DNA from 4 places in the Metasolibacillus sp. FSL H7-0170 genome. Region 2 is predicted to be linked to each of the others. Evidence: riboswitches for the same ligand, from Rfam matches in the RefSeq annotation. Region 2 holds a riboswitch; each other region holds the start of a gene.
The links. Region 2 has a riboswitch for S-adenosylmethionine ahead of metK (methionine adenosyltransferase). Riboswitches for the same ligand answer to the same signal wherever they lie in the genome.

Region 1: another riboswitch for S-adenosylmethionine. It lies ahead of metA (homoserine O-succinyltransferase); the one in region 2 lies ahead of metK (methionine adenosyltransferase).
Region 3: another riboswitch for S-adenosylmethionine. It lies ahead of MHH70_RS16445 (cyclase family protein); the one in region 2 lies ahead of metK (methionine adenosyltransferase).
Region 4: another riboswitch for S-adenosylmethionine. It lies ahead of MHH70_RS09620 (O-acetylhomoserine aminocarboxypropyltransferase/cysteine synthase family protein); the one in region 2 lies ahead of metK (methionine adenosyltransferase).

Annotation. Positions count from the first base shown of each region.
Region 1 is NZ_CP151964.1:559,826-563,001, forward strand. Features, by position in the region: gene plsY (glycerol-3-phosphate 1-O-acyltransferase PlsY) at 1-250, shown strand, start outside; gene MHH70_RS02575 (hypothetical protein) at 468-761, shown strand; gene metA (homoserine O-succinyltransferase) at 871-1,809, opposite strand; SAM riboswitch class I at 1,945-2,052, opposite strand; gene MHH70_RS02585 (LLM class flavin-dependent oxidoreductase) at 2,104-3,084, opposite strand.
Region 2 is NZ_CP151964.1:3,799,849-3,803,024, forward strand. Features, by position in the region: gene pckA (phosphoenolpyruvate carboxykinase (ATP)) at 1-623, opposite strand, end outside; SAM riboswitch class I at 839-956, shown strand; gene metK (methionine adenosyltransferase) at 1,423-2,628, shown strand; gene MHH70_RS17905 (gamma carbonic anhydrase family protein) at 2,990-3,176, opposite strand, start outside.
Region 3 is NZ_CP151964.1:3,512,673-3,515,848, forward strand. Features, by position in the region: gene MHH70_RS16430 (cytochrome c biogenesis protein CcdA) at 1-172, shown strand, start outside; gene MHH70_RS16435 (TlpA disulfide reductase family protein) at 189-758, shown strand; partial or broken gene MHH70_RS16440 (response regulator transcription factor) at 773-1,456, shown strand; SAM riboswitch class I at 1,816-1,919, shown strand; gene MHH70_RS16445 (cyclase family protein) at 1,995-2,732, shown strand; gene MHH70_RS16450 (helix-turn-helix transcriptional regulator) at 3,019-3,176, opposite strand, start outside.
Region 4 is NZ_CP151964.1:2,080,379-2,083,554, forward strand. Features, by position in the region: gene MHH70_RS09615 (hypothetical protein) at 1-286, opposite strand, end outside; gene MHH70_RS09620 (O-acetylhomoserine aminocarboxypropyltransferase/cysteine synthase family protein) at 634-1,920, opposite strand; SAM riboswitch class I at 2,029-2,143, opposite strand; gene nfsA (oxygen-insensitive NADPH nitroreductase) at 2,463-3,176, shown strand, end outside.

The DNA of each region.
Region 1 (3,176 bases), 660 kb from region 2:
TGCATGGCCATTATTTTTACTACTTTTTGTCGTATTTTTCATTACGCTAAAGCTTACAAAAATGGTCAGCCTCACATCTATGATTGTTGCACTCATCGCCCTTATTTATAGCATAGTTTACTTAGTATTAACAGGTGATTTTGCCTTATTTATTTTAATTGCCATTTTATTTACGTTTATCGTTTATCGTCACAGAGAAAATATTAAACGGATTAAGGCAGGTACAGAGCCGAAAGTGAAATGGATTTAAACTACAATAGAGTTGTCTGAAAGCGGAATAACGTGTTGCTTTCAGACAATTTTTGTTTTTAAAACGAACGAGTAAAATATTGTGCTAAAGATGCCTTAGTCCACCTCTCATGCATGTAATTAATCTTCGCTTGCAATGACTCTCAAAGCAATTTACTGTTACTACCCTGTGAAATCCGCTAAAATATAAGTATAAATGTATGTCGGAGGCTATTGTCATGAAAATAGTATTAACAGATGCAGCGATTAATTGGTTTCAAAAAGAAATGGAAGTACAACAAGGAGATTATGTACGATTTTATGCAAGATACGGTGGTTCTTCCCCTTTTCATGAAGGCTTTTCACTCGGTATGAACCGCGAATTCCCTCATGAAATTGGCGTAGACACAGTTGTTGAAGGTGTTCATTATTATATCGAACGCAATGATGAATGGTTTTTCAATGAGCATGATTTATATGTAAGTGTGGATGAACAGCTCGATGAATTAGCTTATGAGTATAAAAAAGCCTAAATCAAGATAAATAGCGATGGAATTCGTCTGAAAATTCATTTTGAGACGGCTCCATCGCTTTAATATAAATGCTAAATTAAATTACGTCCTCTAGCATTCAACTAGCTTGTTAAATATGATATTCGATTTCTTCCTCAACAAAATCCCATTTATATGGTGTTTCTTGGTATACGTAATAGTTCAGCCAATTGTAGAACAATAAATGTGAATGTGCACGCCACGTGTTTTTCGGCGCTTTAGTAGGATCATCATTTGGAAAGTAATTAATCGGTACTTCTACATTATCTCCCTTTGCCACATCTCGCTCATACTCATCTGCAAGCGTTGTCGCGTCATATTCTAAATGACCTGTAATCATAATTTGCTTGTTGTCTTTAGACTGTACAATGAAGACACCAGCATCATCAGAATAGCTAAGTAAGCGTAAATCTGGATGCGCGCGAACTTCCTCTATCGATACCGATGTATGTCTTGAATGTGGTGCTACGTATTCGTCACTAAAGCCACGCACTAAATCGACAGTTAAATCTGTAATGACGTGCGAATAGACACCAGAGCATTTTTTCGGTAACTCGAATTTTCCAATGCCATAATGATGGTAGAGGGCAGCCTGAGCGCCCCAACATATATTCATAATCGATGTGACGTTTAATTTTGCCCATTCCATAATATCCGTTATTTCTTTCCAATAAATAACGTCCTCAAACTCCATTCGTTCAATTGGTGCGCCTGTAATTATCATCCCATCAAATCGGCGGTGTTTGATTTCGTTAAATGTCGTATAAAACGATTGTAAATGCGATTTTGAAACATTTTTTGACTCATATGTCGCTGTATTTAAAAATGTCACATTCACTTGTAATGGTGTATTTCCTAACAAACGTAATAATTGCAACTCCGTTTTCTCTTTTTCTGGCATTAGGTTACAAACTAAAATATTTAACGGACGGATTTGCTGTGTTCTCGCACGGTCCTCCTCCATTACGAAAATTTTCTCTTGTCTTAATAGCTCGCCTGCTGGCAATTGCTTCGGAATATTAATTGGCACTTCGCTTCCCCCATTTCTTGAATTAACAAATCAATTATCTTTTGAAGCATGGTTGAATCAGCTAGAGAAGGTAATGCAAAAACCCTCTCATTCCAGTAAAGAGAATGAGAGGGTTTTCGTAATCAAATCCGTTCACTCTTATCTCTCGGGGACAATCCCCGCTGGAATTAGCACCTTTCTAATAAATATTAGAGGTTGCTGAAGCGTCAACGGGCCATGTCCCTCGGCTTCTCTTGATAAGATTTATTAATTTTCATATATTGTAGCATGTGTGTTGCGGTTTGACAATAGGGTTTAAAAAAGCTCCTTCAACAATGTAAATGACTTTGTCCGAGCCTCTTCATCATAAATAGAAGCAGTTACCATTAATTCATCTATTTTTGTGTCTGCAACGAATTTTTCTAATTGTGCTTTGACTGATTGCTGGTCACCAACGAACATATATTGACGTTGCTGCATAATTGCCTGCTTTTCAAATGGTGTCCATATTTCATCCATATTGTCTACAGGTGGCTGAAGTAAATCATGTGTGCGACGAATAATGCTTAAGAAAAGCTGATAGTAAGTTGTTGCCAATTTTTGAGCTTCTTCATCGGTATCGGCAATCATCACATTGACACAAGCGAGCATTTTCGGCTTCTGTAAATGCTCAGAAGGCTGGAATTGTGTACGATAAATATCAATTGCCTGCATTAAATAGTCAGGGGCAAAATGACTTGCAAAGGCATATGGCATACCACGGCGAGCAGCTAGTTCTGCACTAAATAAACTTGAGCCTAACACCCACATTGGCACATTTGCACCAAATCCAGGATAAGCCTTAATGTAATCTGATTCCTGTGCTTTTGCTAAAAAGCGCTCTAGCTCCTCAATATTATCTTCAAAGTCCTCAGCATCACGGCGACGTAGTGCCCTTGCTGTAAAATGGTCTGTACCGGGTGCACGACCTAAGCCTAAATCGATTCGACCTGGGAACATTGCATCAAGTGTTCCAAATTGCTCGGCAATAATTAATGGTGCATGGTTAGGTAGCATAATTCCACCGGAACCGATTCGAATTTCCTTTGTTGCACTAGCCAAATAACTCATGACAACAGAAGTGGCTGAGCTTGCGATGGAACGGCTATTATGATGCTCAGCCACCCAAAAACGTTTATAGCCTAACTGCTCGGCTAAAATAGCTAAACGACGAGAGCGTTCAAATGCTTGGGTTGTAGTTTGACCTTCACTCACAGACACTAAATCTAACACAGAGATCGGTATATTTTTCAACATGATTATCACCTCACTAGTTACTATAACGAAAGTGGAAAAAAGATGCTTGCAATATGCTTTCCATTTAATTTCTTTCAATTATCATGACGAAA
Region 2 (3,176 bases):
AATAAATAATTCATAATGCTGAAAATAGATTTTTTCATTTCACCAGCGTATTCTGTACCACCGATTAAAATCACTTTCTTTTCTAATGAAACAATAATGAATGTTTCTGAATTTGTTCCATCAACAGTTGGATCTGCTTTAAAGTTTGGTGCAGAAACAATTGTAAAGTCTGTTGTATGTGTAGCAAGCTCCTCGGCAGTTGGGCGGATAAATAATTGATGGCAGAATAAATTATGCCATGCATATTCATTAATAACTTTAATACCGATTTGTGAATCTTTATCTGCACCAGCAAAACCATTAAATACGAAAAGCTCGTCGCGTTCTTTTAAATAATTAACTACCTTTACATATAGTTTTTCAAACACTTCAGAAGAAATTGGACGGTTTACTTTTCCCCAGTCAATTTTATCTTTCGTGCTTTCTTCTTCTACTGTATATTTATCTTTAGGAGAACGACCAGTATATTTGCCTGTTTCAGCACGTAATGCACCGTCAACAGTTAGAATTGCTTCTCCACGAGATGTTGCTTTTTCTACTAACTGTGGAACAGAAAGTTGAACATGAATATTTGTACCGTTTAATAAATCTTTCAGTTCGTTTGCAATTTCTACTGAATTCATCGCTTAAAACCATCCTTTTATTTATAATATTCCCAAGTTTGGTGGGAATTCATTTCTTTTAACTACAAAAAGTATAACACATTAAATGAAATAGTCTATACTAATTCGAGAGAAATTTATGAAATTTTTAGTCGGTAAATCGGAAAAAATGAATGGATGTGTATAGTATTTGACAGCGCAAAAAAAATTATGTATTATATGAAATTGAACGGATACTCTTATCCCGAGCTGGTGGAGGGTCAGGCCCCATGAAGCCCGGCAACCTGCATGACTTTTCACATCATGCGTTGGTGCCAACCTGATGCAAGGAGCTTTCTCCTTGAACGATAAGAGTGAAAGGGAACGAAAATACAATCCTTTCTCTCATGCTTATGAGTGAAAGGTTTTTTTATTGCCTAAAAAAGTTCATCATTGAAAAACCTAGTTGACAAACTAGCTGTCTAGCACTGCGCTTGAAACGATTCGCAACGCTCACTATTATATAGATAAATGCTTAAACAGCAAGACAGCCTTAAACTTAAGACGATGATAAAACTTTTCTTTATGACTATACCTTTCAAAAACCTTGTGTTAAGAGGCGGTAATGGTTTGAGTTGATTCCATATTCATGGGCAGCCATTATGAAAACGATTGATGCACAAAAGTGTAGTGAATCATTAACTGTCTGTAAAAGCCGAAGTGGCGAAGTTTGATAAAGAATGGATGAAATACTCTTCTATTATATTAAAGCATCGCTTAAAAGCTTGACATGGGTAAGGAGTACCGTATCATATTCGCAGGAACTATAGGAGGAAACAAAATGACAAATCGTAGACTATTTACATCTGAAAGTGTTACTGAAGGACATCCAGATAAAATTTGCGACCAAATCTCAGATGCAATTTTGGACGCCATTTTAGCTGAAGATCCAAATGCTCGTGTAGCATGTGAAACAACGGTAACGACAGGACTAGTACTAGTGGCAGGAGAAATTACGACTTCTACTTATGTAGATATTAAAGGAATTGTACGTGACACTGTAGCAGAGATTGGCTATACGCGTGGTAAATATGGCTTCGATGCTGAAAACTTAGCAGTGCTTGTAGCAATTGGCGAACAATCACCTGATATTGCACAAGGCGTAGACCAAGCTCTTGAGGCACGTGAAGGCTCAATGTCAGACGAGGCGATTGAAGCAATTGGTGCAGGTGACCAAGGATTAATGTTTGGGTATGCATGTAACGAAACACCAGAGCTAATGCCGCTACCAATTAGCTTGGCGCATAAGCTAGCGCGCCGTTTAACAGAAGTGCGAAAATCAGGTGAACTAAAATATTTACGTCCAGATGGAAAAACACAAGTAACGGTTGAGTACGATGAAAATAATGTACCAGTACGTGTAGATACAATTGTTATTTCAACACAGCATGATGAAGAAGTAACATTGGATCAAATTCAAGCAGATTTAAAGCGTGTTGTAATTGCACCAGTTGTACCAGCTGAGCTATTAGATGAAGCAACAAAATATTTTATTAATCCGACAGGTCGCTTTGTTATCGGTGGACCAAAGGGCGATGCCGGTTTAACAGGTCGCAAAATCATTGTGGATACTTACGGAGGCTATGCGCGACATGGTGGTGGGGCATTCTCAGGTAAGGATGCGACAAAAGTAGACCGCTCTGCGGCTTACGCAGCGCGTTATGTGGCAAAAAATATCGTTGCTGCTGGTTTAGCAGACCGTGCAGAAGTACAGCTTGCTTATGCAATCGGTGTGGCACAGCCTGTATCAATTGCTGTAGATACATTTGGTACGGGAACAGTGCCATCTTCTCAAATTGTAGAATGGGTCCGTGAGCTCTTTGATTTACGCCCAGCAGGTATTATTAAAATGTTAGATTTACGCCGACCAATCTTTAAACAAACTGCAGCTTATGGACATTTCGGTCGTACAGATTTGAATGTACCTTGGGAGCAAACAGATAAAGCAGACGTATTAAAGGAAAAAGCAGCATTATTAGTGAAATAATAGTGAAGGGGTTGTCCGAAAGCAGGCAGACGTGCTGCTTTCAGACAGCTCTTTTTTTATATAGATTCAGAGCGGAAGTGTAGTGACAAATCTTATTTATAGCGATAGCAAGGTGCCAGATGCAAATGAAGTGAGTGCTCCTGTGGTGTTGACAATAAATAGTCAACATCCTCGTCGCAAGGGAGGGTGTGCTCTTGCGGTGTTGACAATAAATAGTCAACATCCTCGTCGCAAGGGAGGGGGTGCTCTTGCGGTGTTGACAATAAATAGTCAACATCCTCGTCGCAAGGGAGGGGGTGCTCCTGCGGTAGTAACAATAAATTGTTACTATCCTCGTCGCAAACAAATATGTAAAGTCCCTTTACATATTTGTTTGCAATGATTTATAATATTGGCCTTTTTCTACATATTCACGAATAATGCGATCCATGTCTTCACGATCCTCTGCATTTACTTCGCGTACGACCTTTGCGGGACGCCCCATTGCGAGCATATTTGGTGGTATTTTTTTACCTGGGGGAACGAGACTGCCCGCACCAATAAACGCA
Region 3 (3,176 bases), 290 kb from region 2:
ATTTTTCATCGGTTCATCCAAATGGATTGTAGGCAAAACGGGAATCATTATGAAAGTGGGAGGGATTATGATGATTCTTATGGGCATCCTTTTATTCTTCGGGCTAATGCCTCGTTTAAGCGCTTTTTTATTAAGGTTAATTGATGGAACATGGCTATCTAATTTAGGATAGGAGGGAGCATATAGTAGTGAAAAAAGTAGTATTAAGCTTATTTTTAATTGCAATGGTTGTTTATGCATTAGTTGAATATATATCAGCTCATTCTAGTCGAGTAAGTACAAATACACCTGTTATTTCTTCTAATACTGATATGGAAATTACAGAGACAAATAATGTAGGTATTAGACGTGGGAATATTGCGCCTAATTTTACGTTGGAAACACTGGAAGGTGAGACTCTTTCACTTTCAGAATTTAAGGGGAAAAAGGTATTCCTAAATTTTTGGGCTACTTGGTGTCCACCTTGTCGAGCAGAGATGCCGGATATACAAAAATTTTCTGAAGACGAGGATGTGCTCGTTTTCGCTATTAATTTAACGCATACAGAAGATTCTTTAATAACTGTTAATAATTTCATTCAAGATAAAGGGTTCACTTCTCCAGTTTTAATTGATAAAAATGGAGAAGTCGCTGAACTGTTTCGGGTTCAGGCCTATCCGACATCTTATATGATTGATTCAAACGGGAGAATTCAGTACGTGGCATTAGGCGCACTGAATTACGATTTGATGGTTAAAGAGTTTAGGAAGTTAAAGTAATTGGGGGTGTCATTTTGAAACAAAAGATTTTAGTAGTTGAAGATGACCAAATGATTCGTAATTTAATTAAGATTTATTTACAAAAAGAAGGATATGAAGTGGTGGAAGCAACGGATGGAGAAATGGCGAAGCATGTATTTCTAACTGAGCATCCATGCTTAATTATTTTGGATTTAATGCTTCCAAAAATCAGTGGAGAACAATTATGTGAGTGGATTAAAGAGCAAGAAAGAAATGAAGTATCTATTATTATGTTAAGCGCAAAAGTACAAACTGCCGATAAAATTCATGGGCTTCGATTAGGTGCAGATGGTTATATAACAAAGCCGTTTGACCCAGAAGAATTGCTTGCTCATGTAGAAGCGATATTAAGGAGAACAGGTCAATTTTGTCAAAAAATTTCATACGGTGGGTTATGCATTAAACCAAGAAAGGGGGAGGTTGTTTTATATAATTAAAAAATTCACCTAACAAAACACGAATTCCAATTACTGTATTATTTTATGGAGAATCCGAACATTGTCATACCGCGTGAAAACTTGTTGGAGCACTTATATCCACATCTTGAAAAAGAGGTGATGGAAAGAACCATTGATGCACATATAAAAAAACTTCGCGAAAAGATTGAAGAGAATTCTAGTAAGCCAAAAAGGATTCAAACAGTTCGTGGAATGGGGTATAAATTTGTTACGGAATAAACTGACGTTGTTTTTTGCCAAAGAAGTTTTATGGCGCTTAACTTTAGCGAATAGTTTCATAATCATTGCTTTTATTCTAGATAGGTTCAAGCAATGGAAATATTTGTTTTTACATAGTAGTAATATATAGGGTACAAAAGAATGATTATCTCGAGAGATAATAGGAGTATTTTATATAAAATATGCCGAATTTAGCATATAAAAAGGCATAAGAGGGAATTTGCCCAATTATTGTAGTAGCGATAATTTATCCTTTATCTATGCAAGCACCCTGAGAGTAAGAGGAATAAATTAAAAAATTAATTCATATAAAACTTGTAGGATAAGAAGGGATATGCTACAATAAAAAATAATTTCATAGCTTATCGAGAGAGATTGAGGGATTTGGCCCGATGACGTCTCAGCAACCAGCTACATGTAGTATGGTGCTAATTCCAATGGGCGATAGCCTTAAAGATGAGCGTAAACGATTAATAGGAATCGAAGCTCTCTTTGTAAAAAGGGGGCTTTTTTATTTTAAAGAAAGCAGGGATGTACAATGACAAATGATTTACTACAGGCAATTGAAGTATTAAAGGGGAAGAAATGGGTGGATTTAACACATACATTCGGGCCAGATTCCCCTCATTTTTTCATGTTTGAGGATGCGAAGTTTGAAACGCTGTTTTCACATGATGAAGGCTTTTTTGCGCAGCAATTTTCATTCCCAGGTCAATATGGTACACATATTGACCCACCGATTCATTTCGTGCGTGATACACGCTACTTAGATGAGTTAAATTTGAAGGAGCTTGTGCTACCACTCGTTGTTGTTGATAAGTCAAAGGAAGCGAAGGAGGATAATGATTTCACTTTAAGTGTACAGGATATTTTAGCGTTCGAGGCTGAGCATGGTGAAATTGAAGCAGGTACATTTGTTGCCTTGCGCACAGATTGGAGTAAGCGCTGGCCGGATAAAGAAGCATTTAATAACAAAGATAAGGAAGGGAATAATCATATTCCAGGCTGGGGTTTAGAGGCACTACAGTTTTTATTTAAAGAGCGTAAAGTGAGTGCTGTTGGACATGAAACATTTGATACTGATTCTGCTGCAGATTTCCTCAGAAATGGTAAGCTTGAGGGAGAATATTTTGTACTTGAGCAAGATACGTATCAAATCGAGCTATTAACCAATTTAGATCAGCTTCCAGCAAAGGGAGCCGTTATTTTTAATATCGTACCAAAGCCGGAAAAAGCATCTGGCTTCCCAGTGCGCTCATTTGCAATTTTACCTTAAATAAGGGAGGAGGGCTAAGAAGTTGTCCGAAAAGTCCATTTTGTTTTGCCACCGCATTGAAATCAGTGTTTTCATCGCTTCCCTTTTACTGAAGGATAACACTGCTAAAGCCAATGTTCATCCCATTTTTAAAAGAGGAGTTTTCTATTTATATGAATCAGCATTTTGCGAAGCATCATCGCTACTGTCCAAAATGCCGGCTATGCACGGCTTTTTGGACAGTCCCACGCTACCTCTCCTTTTTAAGAATGCACACGTAAAATAGTAATTCTTCTTGAAATAGCCGTTATTTTTTCTCGTTTAGAGTGGCTATAAATTCTTTTGTTGTGTTGTAAATGTATTGGATTTCTTTAGTGGAAAGCCCCTTTAATAGCTCTTGCTGATAATATATCAACGTTTCCTTTGTTTCAATATCTGGTGATTTCGCTACATCCCCAAAATTGA
Region 4 (3,176 bases), 1.7 Mb from region 2:
GAACAAGCTGAAACTCCCCATAGCGTAAAAACCATTCTTTCGCTGGCAATTTAATGTGGTCATTTCCATGCTCGATATACGCATCATATACTTCCTTTACAATGTACCCATTTAATAAATCATATGTTGATTCTGAAAACGCACTATGCCCAAACACTTTCATCCACATCATTTCAACATTTGCTAATAATAATTGAATTGCTTGTGAATTGATGAAGGTGTATGTCTCATTTAATTCATACACAATATAAGATGCTATGTTTTGTGCACTATATGTACGTCCCATATTCAACACTCCTTTGATTTATCCTATTTTATCAATTACGCTTCGGTTTACTACCACCCAGATTTCTCCAATATTTTTGGTGGAAGTTTACTTAAAATCGCAACATCCTGTAACATCCGTTGGAGATTGAAAGAATTTCAATTCCCTGCAAGTAGATTGGTTTTATTATAATTGAGAAAAATCAAGAAGTCAATAATTCTTATAAAAATACTAGGTATTAAGTTTTTATATTTTAGTAGGGGGCTGCGACTGCGAAATGATGCAGTCTACAGCCTATTTTTAGCAACAATCTAACAAAACCATATAGATACTTTATACAAATGAGTATTCAAGCGTTTGTCTATAGGTTAAGCATTTTTTGCTGCTAATGCTAACGCTTGGTCCAAATCTGCCACTATATCTTCCACTGCTTCTAAGCCGATTGATAAGCGAATGAGCTCTTCTGATACACCAGCGATTTTAAGTTCTTCTGCTGATAATTGTTGATGTGTTGTAGATGCTGGGTGAATAATAAGCGAGCGTGCATCGCCCACATTTGCTACATGCGAGAAGAGTTTAACACTATCAATAACAGTTCGCCCAGCCTCTCTACCACCTTTAATACCGAAAGTGATGATAGAGCCAAAACCATTTTTCAAATACTTTTTCGCCAATGAATGCGATACAGTATCTTCAAAGCCGTTATAGTTTACATATTCCACGAATGGGTGGTTACGTAAATGAGCCGCTACTTTTGCGGCATTTTCATTATGTCTTACTACACGCAAATGAAGCGTTTCTAACCCTTGTAAAAAGTTAAATGCTGAATCTGCACTTAATGTTGGCCCGAAATCTCGCAGCAATTGCACGCGCAATTTTGTAGCGAATGCCGCAGTTGCCGTATCAACTCCATAGCGGATGCCGTGATATGTTGTATCAGGCTCTGTGAAGCCTGGGAATTTCCCCTGTGTCCAGTCAAATTTCCCTGCATCGACAACAATACCACCGATTGTTGTGCCATGCCCACCAATCCATTTTGTTGCCGAATGAATGACAACATCCGCCCCGAATTCGATTGGATTAGAGCCATATGGTGATGGGAATGTATTATCAAGGATTAGTGGGATACCATGCTCATGTGCGATTTTAGCAACCGCTTCAATATCTAGCACATTTAAGCTTGGATTACCGATTGTTTCTGCAAAAATTGCTTTTGTATTTTCGTTAATTGCCGCTCGGAAGTTTTCCGGGTCACTCTCGTCTACAAATGTTGTCGTAATACCGTAACGTGGCAAAGTTGTAGCAAATAAATTATAAGTACCGCCGTACAAAGAGCCTGCTGATACGATATGGTCTCCTGCACCAGCAATGTTTAAAATAGAAAATGAGATAGCTGCCATTCCTGAAGAAAGTGCTACTGCTGCTGTTCCTTTTTCCAATAAAGCAACACGCTCTTCAAATGCCCCAACAGTCGGGTTCATAATACGAGAATAAATATTTCCCGCTTCCTCTAATGCAAATAATCGCTGCGCATGAGCAGTATCGTTAAATGCATAAGCAGTTGTACGATAAATTGGTACGGCAATTGCCCCTGTTACTGGATCGGGTTTTTGCCCACCATGTAATAACAATGTTTCTGGTCGTAGTGTTGACATGATGTTCCTCCTAAAATGTATTCGATGGCTAATGGATTTTTGAGGAGGGTAGAAAAACAAAAAACCCTCTTCCTAAGAAGAGGGTTCGCAAATGAGCAAGTTTTCCTCCCCTTATCTTTCAGATTCCAATCCGAATCTGTAGGAATTAGCACCTTTGTAAGCTCGTCGCTTACCGGTTGCCGGGCATCATAGGGCCTAGTCCCTCCGCCACTCTTGATAAGAGTATTTGATTCATGTTCCATCGTTGTGTTTGAGTATAAAGCATTGTAAACCAAGAAGTCAACTATTATTTTTTAATTTTTTTCAATAGATGTCACAAATTTTGAATGAAGGCCTACCAAACGTAGCGCAGGTCGCGAATATTTAGATTAATTCACATCAGTTAGCTCGAAAAAAATCTAAATGAGAGTTAGCCAAGGCGTAATTGTTTTTTAATTAATTCATACAAATCGCTAAAATAATAGCATTTAGTCAACTTGATTGGTTATTTAATATAAGTAGTATAAAATAATATACGAATACAGGTCATTAGGAGGATGAAAATGGATACTAGAGAACTTTTACGCAATCACGCATCCGTGCGTAAATATACAGGGGAACAAATTCCGCGCGAAACGGTAATGGATTTAATCGAAACAGCACAAATGGCAGCAAGTTCACATTTTGTGCAAGCATATAGCGTTATTTGGGTTACGGATGAAAATAAAAAGCAAAAGCTCGGCGAATTATCAAAAAATGAATTTCAATTTCAAACAGCGGGTGCATCATTCTTATTTTGTGTTGACTTTAAGCGTCTTCAAGCCGCGGGTCAAAAACACGGTGTAGATATCGTTACAGATTCTGCAGAAAATTTACTTGTTGGTGTAGTCGATGTATCTTTATTTGCACAAAATTTTGTTGTTGCGGCAGAGGCGAAGGGCTACGGCATTTGCTATATTGGCGGAGCACGTAATAACCCTGCTGAAATTAGCGAACTTTTCAACTTACCTAAAAGTGTATTTCCGTTATTTGCACTGACGATTGGTACTCCGACAAAGCGCAATGAAACAAAACCACGCTTGCCTGTCCCTGCAGTACTTCATGAAAATGCCTATGACGAGGCTAAGTATGATGCATTATTAGAAGAATATGATGCAACGATGGAAGGTTATTATGCAAGTCGTTCTTCAAATCAAAAAACAGCTACATGGACAAAACAAATGGCAGATTATTTAATCGAGCAAAAGCGTCCATACATCAAAGAATTCCTTGCACAG